One region of the Paraburkholderia sp. SIMBA_054 genome, then DNA from elsewhere that is predicted to be linked to it. Evidence: predicted binding sites of a transcription regulator. Region 1 holds the regulator's gene; the other holds the start of a gene.

Region 1 (7,436 bases):
TTTTGCCCATTTTTACTAATCTCCTGACTTTGATCGCTGCGGGCATCGCTGGCTGGCCGATCCGGCCACCGGGCGTCCCGCCCTGAAATTCATCCTGCACTCAACATAAGTGCAGTCGCATCGTTTTCAAGACCCTTAATGCGATGCGGTCATTAAATTTTTTCAATCGACTAGCCGCCGATTGCGTCTTCGCCACTCGCTCCGACGCCGGCCGCCCCTACCGCAGCCGCGCGGATTTTCTCACGCGCCGCGGCGACGGCCGCTTCGAATTGTGCCAGCCCATGCCAGCCCGTCGCCCGCCCGAGACGCTTGCCCCGGTGAAAGAAGAACCACGTCGGCACGCCATGCAGCTGGAAGCGCCGGCCCAGCTCGCGATGCTCGTACACATTGCTGTGAAACCAGCGCAGCCCGAGCGCGCGGATCGCGTCCGGCTGCGCGAGCATCGCCTTCTTCGCGATTTCGCAGTTGAAGCAGTCCAGCCCCCAGAAGAACACCACGGCCAGGTCGTCGCCCACCGACTGAATGCCGGCGTCGAAGGTATCTGCCGTGAGTACCTGCATGTCGAAGTCCGCGAACGCAGTGCTGTCGACGGGAATGCCGGCCATGGCGGTGCGAGCGCCGCTTACTTCGGCGCCGCGACCGTGACCAGCGCCGGACGCAGCACGCGGTCGGCGATCACATAGCCCTTTTGCAGCACGGCGACCACAGTGTTCGGCTCCTGGTCGGCCGGGACCATCGAAATGGCCTGATGGCGATGCGGATCGAACTTCTCGCCAACGGGATTGAGAGCAACAACCTTGCCCCTCTCCAGCGCGCCCGTCAGCTGGCGCAGCGTCAGCTCGACGCCTTCGCGGACCTTCACGAGATCGTCGGAGGAGTGCGTGACGGCAGCTTCGAGGCTGTCGACGACGGGCAGCAGATGTTCGGCAAAGCTCTCGATGGCGAACTTGTGCGCCTTCGCGACGTCTTCCTGACCGCGGCGGCGAACGTTCTCCGTCTCCGCTTTGGCGCGCAGGAAGTTTTCCTGCATTTCGGCCAGCTTCGCCTGCGTTTCGGCCAGCGCGGCTTCGACGCCAGACGTTTCGGCTTGCTGTGCGCCGGCAGTTGCGTCGGGCTGTTGCGCCTGAGCCTGCGGCTCGCCCGATGCGGCCTCTGCGGCCTGGCGCGCGACTTCGTCGGCGGGCGTGGGATTCTGGCTCGTCGGATTCTCTTGCGTGTTTTCCATGTCGCTGAAATTCAAATAGATATGGCCAAGAAACGGCGGCAGTTTAACGGGACTCGCGCGATGAGCGTGGTGCCGATACAACATGCCGGCCGCGCATCAACGGTCCAAGTAAGGGTGCGTACGCCGTATTTCAAGGCTCCCGCCGATGCTTTTTGCACCTTGCAGGGGCCCGGAAATCTGGCCTAACAAGCATTTCGAGCGCGACATCATATTGAGATTGAGCGCGCTGCGCGAGTGTCTTAAACTCAACTAAAGCGTCCGAAAAGGCACGTTAACCCTAATCTGACGTACGGCTTACTACCAGCTGAATCGCCCGTTTCCGCTTGCAATCTCCATGGGGGAGTACCGTGAAACTGACCTTCGCTATATCGGTGGTCGCATTGGTACTCATCGCAGGCACCACGACCATCTGCATGTCGGGCGTCGTCAACGAACACACCACCGAATATGGTGGCGTTCATGCGACGATGGAACAGCTGTTCAACCCTCACGCGAAAATTTGTCCATGACGCGCCGGTCGCGCTTGGTCGGCCGCCCTTGCAATTCGGCGGCTGGCTCGCGATAGGTCTTGCGCCGCTCGTTCTCCTGCTGGCGTTTCTGCCTGCCCTCTTCGGTTTCCACGTAAAGCGTCTGCGCGACGCTCGCTGGCCCGCGCACGTCGCACACGCCGAGCACCTGGATCTGCCACACAATCCGTTCGATCTCGATCTCGACCAGATCGCCGACCCGCACATCTTTGGCCGGCTTCACCGTCGCGCCGCCGATCCGCACCCGGCCCTTCTCGACGGCATCGGTTGCCAGCGAACGCGTCTTGAAGAAGCGCGCCGCCCACAGCCATTTGTCGATGCGCAAACGAGCGCCCGGTTCGGTAGAAATCTTGTAGTTCATCAGTCCTTCTTCAGGCGCTTCCAGACGCCATGAGCCGATACACGAATGCAGATTGCATGCCGGATACGGAAAAATTCACGCAACGGACGCGCTTTGCGGCGCGCTCACCTGCACCGGCCAGCCTTGCAGATGCTGCGCGACGATCTCGCCGAGCGCCGCGATCCACGCGGACGACGCGTTCAGGCAGGGAATGGCGTGAAAAACTTTCCCACCCGCGTGCACGAATTCGTCGCGCACTTCCATGCCGATTTCCTCGATCGTCTCCAGACAATCCGCCGTAAAGCCCGGACAGAACACGTCCGCGCGATGCACACCCGCCGCGCCGAGCTCCTTGAGCGTCGGCGCCGTATAAGGCTGCAGCCATTCGGCCTTACCGAAGCGCGACTGAAACGTCACGCGGCATTCCACAGTTGTGAGCCCGAGCGCGTGCATCAGCAGCGACGCCGTCTGCTGACATTGCTCGTGATACGGATCGCCTAAGTCGAGCGTGCGCTTGGGCACGCCGTGAAAGCTCAGCACCAGCTTGTCGCCCGCCGCGAAGTCCGGGCGGCCGTGCGCATGCCAGTAATGGTTCACCTGCGCCGCGAGCGCCGCGATATAGGCGGGATGATCCGCGTACTGGCGAACGGTGCGGATTTCCGGCTGGTTGCGCATCCGCTTGAGCGCGGCGAACGCGTCGTCGAAAGCCGTGGCCGTGGTCGACGACGAATACTGCGGATACATCGGCATCAGCAGGATGCGTTCGGCGCCCGCCAGCTTCAGCTGGTTGAGCATGGCGGGAATGCCGGGCGTGCCATAGCGCATCGCGTAGTCGACGATCACCGTGTAGTCGTTCAGGTGCAGCAGATGCCGCAACCCTTCCACCTGCTTTTCCGTATGCACGCGCAGCGGCGAGCCTTCAGGCATCCACACGGCCGCGTACTTCTTCGCCGAGGCGACGCCGCGAAAGGGCAGGATCGACAGACGCAGGATGATTTGCCACACGAACGACGGAATCTCGACCACGCGCGGATCGGACAGAAACTGCGCGAGATAGCGCCGGACGGCGCGAGGCGTCGGCGCATCGGGCGTGCCGAGATTGATCAGCAACACGGCGACACGATGTGCCGCAGCATTCTGCGAGGGCCGCTCGAGGTCGAAGCGCATAGGCAAAGGGAAGAGCCGTGCAAGCGCGCGGCACGTAATGAATCGGGAAGCCCATTATAGCGGCGCGGTCTGCCGCCGATACCTGGCCGTTCGGCCAATTGGCACGGCGAAAAACGCCGCGCATGATGAACACCATGCCGAGCTCGACGCTACCCTTGGCTGAGCGTCATCGAAAGCAGGCGCGCGGTGATGTCGACGATGGGAATCACGCGGTTGTAGGCCATGCGCGTCGGGCCGATCACGCCGAGCGTGCCCACTATCTTGCCGTTCACTTCATACGGCGCGGTCACCACGCTCATTTCCTCGATCGGGACGAGGTTCGACTCGCCGCCAATGAAAATCTGCACGCCTTGCGCGTGGCTCGACACATCGAGCAACTGAAGGAGACTCGTCTTTTGATCGAATATATCGAACAGCTTGCGCAGCCGCGCCATGTCCGACGAAAGGTCGGCCACTTCGAGCAGATTGCGCTCGCCGGAAATCAGCACGGTTTCGCCTGTATCGGTGATGTCCGTGCTCGCGGTGACGGCTGCGTGCATCAGCGTCGTCATGTCGCCGCGCAGTTCGTCGATTTCTTCGCGCAGACGCAGGCGCACCTCGTCGAACGACAGGCCCGCGAAGTGCGCGTTGATGTAGTTGGCTGCCTCGGTGAGCTGCGACGGCGAGAAATCGCGCTGCGTCGCCATGATGCGGTTCTGTACGTCGCCTTCCGGCGTCACGATGATCAGCAGGATGCGCTTGTCGGACAGGCGCAGAAATTCGATCTGCTTGAACACGTGGCTGCGGCGCGGCGTCAGGATCACGCCCGCGAACTGCGACAGGTTGGACAGCACGCTCGCGGCGGCCGCGACCACCTTCTGCGGCTCGCCCGGCTGCAGCGTGGTCTTCACCGCGCGCATCACGGCGTCCTCGTCGGCGGCCGACTCGACGGTGAGCATCGTGTCGACGAAAAGCCGGTAGCCTCGCGGCGTGGGAATGCGTCCCGCCGACGTATGCGGACTGATGACGAGCCCCAGCTCCTCCAGATCGGACATCACGTTGCGGATCGTCGCCGGGCTCAGTTCGAGCCCGGAGTACCGCGAAAGCGTGCGCGAGCCGACCGGCTGACCTTCGGCGATATACCGCTCGATCAGCGTTTTCAGAAGGGTTTGTGCGCGAGGATCTAGCATGGCGAAAAATTTTAGCGTAACCACCGCATCGCGGCGAGCGCGCGGCGGCACGCGGCGCGGCGGCTTGACAGCCGTGCGCGCCCTGCGCGGCACCCCGCCCGCGCACAAGCCGCATCGCATGGATCCAGACAGTCGTCACATCTGTCATGAGGACTTCACCATTCTAACGACAATCGGGCGAAGGCTGGCCGGCATCGCGCGGCCGTCGCGTGTCAGCCCCGACGGGCGTGGCGCCGCCTTCGACGGTTCTTTTCACGTCGCACCTATGGTGTAATGCCGGCATGCAAGCTAACAGCCAGTTCAAGACCGTTGCGCTCGTCGGGCGCAGCAATACGCCGGGCATCGGGGAACCGCTGACCGCGCTCGCCGCGTGCATCGGGAAGCTCGGCTTCGACGTCGTGTTCGAGGCGGAAACCGCGCAGGAAATCGGCGCGACGCAATGGCCTGCGCTGCGCGTGGCAGAAATCGGCGCGCGCGCGGACGTTGCCATCGTGCTCGGCGGCGACGGCACAATGCTGGGCATCGGCCGGCAACTGGCGCCGTACAGGACGCCGCTGATCGGCATCAATCACGGGCGGCTGGGCTTCATCACCGACATCCCGTTCACCGACATGCGCGAGATCATTCCGCAGATGCTGTCGGGCACCTTCGAGCGCGAAGAGCGCACGCTGCTTGAATCGCGGATCATGCGCGACGGCCAGCCCATTTACCATGCGCTCGCCTTCAACGACGTCGTCGTGAACCGTTCGGGCTTTTCGGGCATGGCGGAACTGCGCGTTTCCGTGGATGGCCGCTTCATGTACAACCAGCGCTCGGACGGGCTGATCGTCGCGACGCCGACGGGCTCGACAGCTTACGCGCTGTCGTCGCAAGGGCCGATTCTGCATCCGCAGTTGCAAGGCCTCGTGCTCGTGCCGATCGCGCCGCATGCGTTGTCGAACCGCCCTATCGTGATACCGGACGACTCCAAGGTCAGCATCCAGATCATCTCGGGCCGCGACGTCAACGTGAACTTCGACATGCAGTCGTTCACCGCGCTCGAACTGAACGACACGATCGACGTGCGCCGCTCGCGCCATACGGTGCCTTTCCTGCATCCCGTCGGCTACAGCTATTACGCGACGTTGCGCAAGAAGCTGCACTGGAACGAGTATCCGTCGCACGAAGACGATCCACGCGACTGAATTCTCGCCAGCGCCGCCTGCTGCCAGGCCCGAGCGTAACGACAACACACCACACCAACTCACGCCAGCCACGCCACACAGACGAGCCATGCTCCGCCACCTCTCGATACGCGACTTCGTCATCGTCGCCGCGCTCGATCTTGAATTCGACAGCGGCTTCACAGTCTTTTCCGGCGAAACGGGTGCCGGCAAATCCATTCTCATCGACGCGCTTGCGCTGGCGCTCGGCGCACGCGCCGATGCGAGCGTCGTGCGCAACGGCGAGGCGCGTGCGGACATCACGGCCGAGTTCGACACGCATCCGGACGTCGACGCATGGCTCGATGAACAGGCGCTTGCCGCCATCGAGACGGAGCACGGCAATACGGTGATGCTGCGCCGCGTGGTCGACGGCAACGGCCGCTCGCGGGCTTTCATCAACGGCACGGCGGCGACGCTCACGCAATTGCGCGAACTCGGCGAAATGTTCGTCGATATTCACGGCCAGCACGCGCATCAACTGCTGATGCGGCCCGATGCGCAGCGCGAACTGTTCGACACGCATGCCGGGCTGCTCGACACGAAGGCCGCCGTGACCCGCGCATGGCGCACCTGGCGCGATGCGGCGCAGGCCGTCGAAACCGCGCAGAGCAAGGACCGCGAACTGCAACTCGAACGCGAGCGTCTTGCATGGCAGCTCGCGGAACTCGACAAGCTCTCGCCGCAGCCCGGCGAGTGGGAAGAGGTCAACGTCGAGCACCGGCGGCTGTCGCATTCGGCAAATCTGATCGACGGCGTGCAGGCAGCGCTGTCCGCGCTGTCCGAATCGGACGAAGCGATGCTCGGTCATCTGTCGTCCGTCATCTCCAAGGTGCGCGATCTCGCCGAGATCGATCCCGCGCTGAACGACGCCCTCGCCGCGCTCGAACCCGCCGAAATCCAGTTGCAGGAAGCCGCGTACTCGCTGAGCCACTACGCGCAGCGGCTGGAACTCGATCCCGACCGGCTCGCCCAGGTCGAGAAGCGCCTCGACGCGCTGCATTCGGCGGCTCGCAAATTCCGGCTGCAACCGGAAACCTTGCCGCAAGAACATGAAGAGCGCCGCGAGCAGCTCGCGAAACTCGACGCCGCCGCCGATCTCGACGCGCTGCGCGCCGCCGAGGCGAAGGCGAAAGACGCGTATCTCGCCGACGCCAAGGTGCTGTCGAAGGCGCGCGCGAAAGCCGCGAAGGCGCTGGGCGCTGCGGTGACGACGGGCATGCAGGAACTGTCGATGGCGGGCGGCAGCTTCGAAGTCGCGCTCGTGCCGCTGCCCGACGGTGGCGCGCATGGCATGGAACAGATCGAATTCCGCGTCGCGGGCCATGCGGGCGTGCCGTTGCGGCCGCTGGCGAAGGTGGCCTCGGGCGGCGAACTCGCGCGTATCAGTCTCGCGCTCTCGGTGATCGCGAGCGCGGCCAGCCCAACGCCGACGCTGATCTTCGACGAAGTGGACACGGGGATCGGCGGCGGTGTCGCGGAAGTGGTCGGGCGCCTCCTGCATCAGCTCGGCGAGCAGCGCCAGGTGCTATGCGTGACGCACCTCCCGCAAGTCGCGGCGCGCGGCGATCACCACTTCCAGGTCGCGAAAAGCAGCAAGGGCAAGAACGGCACGGTCAGCACGGTGACATCGCTGGACAAGACGAGCCGTATCGAAGAAGTCGCGCGCATGCTCGGCGGCCTGGCAATCACGGCCACCACGCGCAAGCACGCGAAGGAAATGCTCACGACGGCGTGAAACGCCCGTCATGGCGCGGCGCGGGCTTCAACACTCCGCGCCAGCGCGCAACCTCATCCAAACACCCG
Region 2 (7,436 bases), on a different contig from region 1:
CGCCGATGCCGGGTTCTCCGAATTCCGTCGTCAACTGGAATACAAGGCCGCAATGACCGGCGCACAGGTGATCGTGATCGACCGCTTTTATCCGAGCAGCAAGACGTGTTCGGGATGCGGGACGATTCACGAAATCACGCTGCGCGACCGCGTGCTGTCGTGCAGCTGCGGTTTAAAGATGAACCACGACCTGAACGCGGCCATCAACATTCGGCGCCAAGCTCTGGCGTTGCAGTCTGTGGAGAGGAAGGCTCTGGCTGGCGCCTCGGCATCAGTGAAACCGGTCTCGGTGAAGCAGAAAAAGCGAGATGTGCACAGAAATGTGCAGACAGCTTAGAGCGGGCATGTGCAAGGTAGCGGGCAAATTCGAGGTTTCTTGAAGGCAGGCGACCGATGAAGCTCTGCGCTGAAGCGTGGTTTGCCGAACCGGTCGCACGAACGATGTCGTCGAGACGGTCACGAACAAACTGCTCGAGCTCCGGATAGCGTATCGTCAGCTCTCGGCAAAGCGCGTCGGAATCTGCCTCGTGCTGTGGCCCCAGTTTGCACCTCGAGCGGCCACGTGTGAGCTCCCCAGATATCCATCAGGACCCGTACTGTGCGTGTCTCGATGCCGCGATCAAGGCGCTCGATGATCCGATACGCAGTGGGGCGCGTGCGATCGGGGCCGTAGCCAAGGTCCCGACGCGGGTAGTGCGAAACGTTGCGTGGGCAAGAAAATGTCGACAACGGGCCAATGCTCGCGCCGGACGTGGGTGCTATTTGCGTAGCCAGTCCGTTTGCCAGGGATTCCCCTAATGCAACGATTGTCTGAGTTGCCCGACGCACTTGGGCGGTGAGAGGCGGGATTGCGAGCGGGCGAAGGTCAACTCGAAGTCGGCCCGTGATGTAGGTAGGTTGATGTTTTAAAAGGAGATTATTCCGATTCGTCGGAGTTCTGCTGCGGTGCAAGGTTCAAACTTAAGTGAACAAAGTTCAAAGTTAAGCGGATCTCGACTCTTCCAACGTCTCTTCTTGAATTTGTAATCCCTCGTCCATATAATTAGCACTCACCGCACGAGAGTGCTAACAACTCCGCTGGTTGGCGGCGCCAGCCGGCATACCTCAGCGTTCTTCAGTCCCAATCAAGAGAGGATCTATCCATGAACCTTCGTCCTTTGCATGATCGCGTGATCGTCAAGCGTCTGGATCAGGAAACCAAGACCGCGTCGGGCATCGTGATCCCCGAAGCCGCAGCAGAAAAGCCGGATCAAGGCGAAATCCTGGCTGTCGGCCCGGGCAAGCGTGACGACAAGGGCGCCCTGATCGCGCTCGACGTCAAGGTCGGCGATCGCGTCCTGTTCGGCAAGTACGCAGGCCAGACCGTCAAGGTCGACGGCAACGAACTGCTGGTGATGCGCGAAGAAGACATCATGGCCGTTGTCAACAAGTAATCACTTGTCCCGGTTCATTCTCAAGAATTCAAGGAGTTAGAAGATGGCAGCTAAAGACGTCGTGTTCGGCGATTCCGCCCGTGCCAAGATGGTTGAAGGCGTGAACATTCTCGCCAACGCAGTGAAGGTCACGCTGGGTCCCAAGGGCCGTAACGTTGTTCTCGAACGCAGCTTCGGCGGCCCGACGGTCACGAAGGACGGTGTTTCCGTCGCGAAGGAAATCGAGCTGAAGGACAAGCTCCAGAACATGGGCGCGCAAATGGTCAAGGAAGTTGCTTCCAAGACCAGCGACAACGCCGGTGACGGCACGACGACGGCAACGGTTCTGGCCCAGTCGATCGTTCGTGAAGGCATGAAGTACGTCGCATCGGGCATGAACCCGATGGACCTGAAGCGCGGCATCGACAAGGCCGTCGCAGCAGCAATCGAAGAGCTGCGCAAGATCAGCAAGCCCTGCACGACCAACAAGGAAATCGCACAGGTCGGCGCGATCTCGGCGAACAGCGACACGTCGATCGGCGATCGCATCGCTGAAGCGATGGACAAGGTCGGCAAGGAAGGCGTCATCACCGTCGAAGACGGCAAGTCGCTGCAAGACGAGCTGGACGTTGTCGAAGGTATGCAATTCGACCGCGGCTACCTGTCGCCGTACTTCATCAACAACCCGGACAAGCAGGTCGCCGTTCTCGAAAACCCGTTCGTGCTGCTGCATGACAAGAAGGTGTCGAACATCCGTGATCTGCTGCCGATTCTGGAACAGGTCGCGAAGGCTGGCCGTCCGCTGCTGATCATCGCTGAAGACGTCGAAGGCGAAGCACTGGCTACGCTGGTCGTCAATAACATCCGCGGCATCCTGAAGACGGTGGCTGTCAAGGCTCCGGGCTTCGGCGACCGTCGCAAGGCGATGCTGGAAGACATCGCGATCCTGACGGGTGGTCAGGTCATCGCTGAAGAAACCGGCCTGACGCTCGAAAAGGCTACGCTGAACGAACTCGGTCAAGCGAAGCGTATCGAAGTGGGCAAGGAAAACACGACGATCATCGACGGCGCTGGCGAAGCAGCAAGCATCGAAGCGCGCGTGAAGCAGGTTCGCACGCAAATCGAAGAAGCGACGTCGGACTACGACCGTGAAAAGCTGCAAGAGCGCGTGGCCAAGCTGGCTGGCGGTGTTGCAGTGATCAAGGTTGGCGCAGCGACCGAAGTTGAAATGAAGGAAAAGAAGGCACGTGTCGAAGACGCACTGCACGCAACGCGCGCAGCTGTGGAAGAAGGCATCGTGGCTGGCGGCGGCGTCGCGCTGATCCGCGCACGCAGCGCAATCGGTAGCGTGAAGGGTGACAACCCTGATCAGGACGCAGGTATCAAGATCGTTCTGCGCGCAATGGAAGAGCCGCTGCGCCAGATCGTCACGAACGGCGGCGAAGAAGCCAGCGTCGTGGTGGCAGCAGTTGCAGCAGGCACGGGCAACTACGGCTACAACGCAGCAACGGGCGAGTACGGTGACCTGGTGGAAGCCGGTGTTGTCGACCCGACCAAGGTGACGCGTACGGCACTGCAGAACGCAGCTTCCGTTGCTGGCCTGCTGCTGACGACGGACGCAGCTGTCTGCGAACTGCCGAAGGAAGACGCACCGATGGGTGGTGGCATGCCCGGTGGCATGGGCGGCATGGGCATGGACATGTAATTTCCGGGTAACTGGAATGCATGTGAGAGGCGCGCCGTGAGGTGCGCTTCTCATGCCAAAAGAAAAACCCGCAGAAATGCGGGTTTTTCTTTTGGTCCTTCAGTTTTAGCTAGCAGGCATGCATGCGAAGCGTTCAGCGTTGCAGCAGAAAGTGTTGGCGCAAATGATCGAGCACGCGTGACACGCTATCCGCTTCTGTCAGCGTGGTCGTGTCGATGAGCAGTTCGGGATTCGGCGGTGGTTCATAGGGCGCGGACACGCCCGTGAATGAAGTGATGGTTCCCGCCTGGGCCTTCGCATACAGCCCTTTGGGATCACGCTTCGCGCAATCGTTTGCTGAAGCGGACACATAAGTCTCGACAAAACTGTCGGTTCCGATGATGCCGCGGGCCATTGCTCTGTCATCACCCATCGGCGAAATCAGCGCGGCGATTACGATCAGCCCCGCGTCGTTCATCAATTGCGCGACGTGCGCGACCCGGCGGATGTTCTCTCGCCGGTCTTCTTTCGAAAAGCTGAGATCGCTTGTCAGGCCGTGGCGGACGTTGTCGCCGTCGAGCACGTAGCACGCGTGTCCCATCGACATCAGTTCGCGCTCCAGTCGGAACGCGATCGTCGATTTGCCGGCGCCCGACAAGCCCGTGAGCCATACGGTAACGGGCCTGTGCCCGAGCATCAATGCGCGGTCGCGGCCGGTGATGGTGCCGTTCAAGCGTTGTACAAACGGCTGAATGCGCTCGACGGACGGGCGGCCGTCCTGCTCATCACGAGCGGCGCGACCATTTGGCGCGCTGGTTTGGGCGCAGTGGGCACGCGGCTCGGAAGCGACGGCCGCGGCGCTGGGATGAAGTTCGTCCAATTCGGATTGTCCGTATGTTTCCGTCAGGGGCTCGACGGTCTGCCGTTGGGCCGCCTTGGCGACTGGCGTCGAACGAGGCTTCAACAGACAGCGGAAATAATTACAATCCGTAATTGTAGTATCTAAGAAATAGGACTGCTGTAACAGATAATTACTGCTGTAATACGTGATTTGCGAATTAACGCTTGACTGGAACGATTCTCACGGCGCTGCGTAACGTCGCGTGCGCCGCAGGATTTAGTGCCGCGCTTCACCCGGCGACGCGTCCGACCCGCCGCCCAGCGGCACCTCATCATCGCTGCTTCTCGCCCAGAAAAAACGATCCGGAAGATAAGCCCCCATCCCCGGTCGAAACGCAGCCTGCATCGCCTGGAACAGATACTCCTGTGCTTCACGGACCGCCTCGGCCGGTTCCTGGCCGTTAGCCAGCAGCGCGGCAATCGCGGCGCCGAGCGTATCGGTGATGCCCATGATCCGCTGCTGCCCACGGTCCCACATGTCCTGCCGCAACTGGCCGTCTTCGCTGAACAGCGTGTTGACGAGCCGATGCGTGCCCGTTTCCGTCGACAGGATGTATTCGCAACCTTGCGACAGCAGATGTGAGATCGCGGCGTCGAGGCTCGGCGCTTCGGCGTCGCCGTCCGGCTGCGCGAGCGCGAGCAGGGCGGTCGTGTCCGCGACGAGCAGCGTGGTTTGCGGCGCGAGCAGATCGGCGATGGCTTCACGCAGCTCGTCGGCGGCGAGCACATGCTCGTCGTCGAGCGTGAAGTCAGGCGCGAGGATAAGCGGGATGTCGTCGTAATCGGCGACCACTTCGGCGATCGCGCTGACCACTTCCGCGCGCGTGGCGGCGCCGACCTTGAAGGCGGCGATGGGCATATCCTCGAGCAGCATCCTCGCCTGGGTCGCCACGACTTCGGGGTCAAGCCCGGTGACCTCGTCGCAGCTCGCCGAGTCGCGCACCGTGTAGCCGGTCAGCACGGACACGCCGTGGCAACCCATGCTGGCAAGTGTCATCAGGTCGGCTTGCAATCCGGCGCCGCCCGTCGGGTCGGACAGGCCGAAGGTGAGAACGATCGGAGGGGTGTTGCTGGCCATGAAATTTTTGTGGTCGATGAGCGAAATGTTCGTGGGTCACAGCCGGCGCGCGATGCGCCCGAGAGCCCACACAGACGGCTCAATTATGCGGCCTTATACGCGTGCGAGGCATTTTTTCGCATCTGTCCGCGGGTCCGGTCACACATAACGCCGCAAAGTGTCGCGGACGACCGCTCGGACCCCGCATCCGCTAGGCATCGGGGCGGCAACACGGTACCATCATGGCTCCCGTTTCCCCGGACTTTTCGACGCGACTCAAGAATGGAATATAAGAGCTGGATGTGCCTGATCTGCGGCTGGATTTATGACGAAGAAGCTGGTCTGCCAGAGGAAGGAATCGCGCCGGGCACGCGCTGGGAAGATGTTCCCATCAATTGGACCTGTCCCGAGTGCGGCGCGCGCAAGGAAGACTTCGAGATGGTGCAGATCTGATCGATCCACCTTGGCGGTGGCGGCTATCCTTGCCCGCCACGCAAGGTCGATCGATTCGAAATGAATCGATTGCGCGCGCGTTGGAACATCGGCGCGCATGCGCTGTCGCAAGATAACGCGTCACAGAGCTTTGCTCGCGATTTATCACGGTGGTCTGGCAGGTGCTGTTTCGTGAGCATGGCGCTTTCAGTATCGCGAGGTTGCGAACTTGAGCGGTACCGCCGGCGTCATGTCGTAAGCTGAGAAAGCGGCACCGTTTCGGGGCTATGCGGTCGGTGGCCCGGCAATTGCACTACTTTCGCCATAGCGGCAGTTCCGGTGGCGCAGTATCGATGCCGCCTGACCACGCCGGCGTTCCTGCAGCCTGCTCATGACCCTTCGATCCGCATCGCCCGATACGCTCGACGCTTTACCGAATCCCCGCGGCGGCGCCGTCCGTCCCGCGGAGCAGGCCATTGCCGACGCGCTCGACGCGTTCGAGCAGCGGCGCGACATGACTGCGCAACTGCTGATCGCCGGGCGCGCGTTACGCGACGCAGGCTGGCTCGCCGCGCACCGTTTCACCGATGCATTGCTGCTCGTCTCGCCGATGGCTGCAAGCGGTCTCGCCGAAGAGGCGGCTGCGCGCGCTACTTTCGGCGCGGCGTTGCGTGCGTTTCGTGCGGCGCTAGAACGACGCAATCTACGCGAGCTTGGCTGCTCGGGCTCGCTTTTCGCGCATTACTGCGCGCTCAGCACGCATATCGCGCAGCACACGCCTGGCTACAGCATCACGTTCGAAGACATCGCGCTCGCCGGCCGGCCCGTTCCGCCCGTTTCGCTGCGTTCGCAATCGGCTGCGCGCCTGGCGCACCTGCGGGCGCGCTACGAGCAGGCGCTGCTGCCTGTGCTGCGCTCGAAGGGCCATGTCAGCACGAGCGCAGTGGCGGGCGCAGTCAATGCAGCGCTCGACGATCTCGACGCATGTCTCGTCGACCTGTCAGGTCCCGATCCCTACGATTTCTGGCGTCTCGCATTGGCGTGTTCGCGCGCGTTGCGCGCGACCGGCCGTTCTGTCGAAGACGTCGACACGCGGCGCTTCTATGCGCGTTGCAACATGGCGCTCGCCGATGAAGAACTCGGCATTCCGCTTGCGCCGCGCTCGCTGGTGCGCGCGACGCTCGCGCTGTTGTGGCGCGATTACGCGCTATTCGGCGCAGCCGCGGAAGATACCGAGCACGTCGAACTGCTGCGCGACTACGGTCTGACGGTCGACTGGCATATCGCTGGCACGCAGGCATCGGAAGCGCTGTGGGAAGCGGGCGCGCACCAGGCCGAGACGCTGGCGGCGCATGTCGCGATGACGCGCGAACTCGGCGTGCTGACGGTCAATGCCAACGCGTACGAAGACTTTTTGCAAACCGCCGACGCCGCGATCGCTGCGCTCAGGGATTACGCGCGCGCCGCCGACAATCCGCAGAAAGCCGACCCCAGCGCCGCGCTGCAGGCGGGCGATGCGGCATATCGTCTGGGCGCCGCTGCGTCGGCGCTCGGCCTCGGCCAGGTCGCGCTGCTCGCCGATGCATTGGGTCTCGCGTGGCGCCGCCGGGCGCATGCCGGCGTGTCGACACCTGCCGTGCGCGCGCATATCGTGGTCGAAGCGCCCGACGCGCGTTCACTCGAAACCGCTGCCGAGGCGTTGCGGGCGATGCTGCACAAGGTGGCGGCGGGCGTCGCGCCTCAGTCGGCGACGAACGTGCTGGCCGCGCTCACACGCGCCATCGAACAGGGCGGCGGCGCATAGCGAACCGTCCAGGTGGGCGAGGCGGCGCGGCGCCTTCGAGCTATGTCAATCGCTGCGCGATAGCGCACGCTCGTCGTTCCCGGCAAGGCCGGAGCGCGTGATAGAGTGCAGTTTCATGGACTGCGATCTCGTCGGCCGCGCGCTTGC

What was found. The regulator HrcA, encoded in region 1, represses chaperone genes, less so after heat shock. The targets are predictions, from matches to a motif close to TTAGCACTCNNNNNNNNNGAGTGCTAA.
Region 2: a site for HrcA is predicted at 1,043-1,069, ahead of SB822_RS36275 (co-chaperone GroES). Genes of this name have one in related genera too.

What each region holds. Positions count from the first base shown of each region.
Region 1 covers NZ_JAWRXV010000030.1:105,080-112,515, reverse strand. The annotation lists gene dnaK (molecular chaperone DnaK) at 1-10, opposite strand, end outside; gene SB822_RS31575 (thioredoxin family protein) at 171-605, opposite strand; gene grpE (nucleotide exchange factor GrpE) at 623-1,225, opposite strand; gene SB822_RS31565 (hypothetical protein) at 1,573-1,734, shown strand; gene SB822_RS31560 (RNA-binding S4 domain-containing protein) at 1,706-2,113, opposite strand; gene hemH (ferrochelatase) at 2,189-3,259, opposite strand; gene hrcA (heat-inducible transcriptional repressor HrcA) at 3,409-4,428, opposite strand; gene SB822_RS31545 (hypothetical protein) at 4,427-4,702, shown strand; gene SB822_RS31540 (NAD kinase) at 4,710-5,612, shown strand; gene recN (DNA repair protein RecN) at 5,701-7,368, shown strand; gene glnE (bifunctional [glutamate--ammonia ligase]-adenylyl-L-tyrosine phosphorylase/[glutamate--ammonia-ligase] adenylyltransferase) at 7,422-7,436, opposite strand, start outside.
Region 2 covers NZ_JAWRXV010000039.1:92,174-99,609, reverse strand. The annotation lists partial or broken gene SB822_RS36280 (RNA-guided endonuclease InsQ/TnpB family protein) at 1-337, shown strand, start outside; gene SB822_RS36275 (co-chaperone GroES) at 1,143-1,433, shown strand; gene groL (chaperonin GroEL) at 1,477-3,117, shown strand; gene cysC (adenylyl-sulfate kinase) at 3,251-3,850, opposite strand; gene SB822_RS36260 (hydroxymethylpyrimidine/phosphomethylpyrimidine kinase) at 4,214-5,074, opposite strand; gene SB822_RS36255 (rubredoxin) at 5,336-5,506, shown strand; gene SB822_RS36250 (hypothetical protein) at 5,877-7,289, shown strand.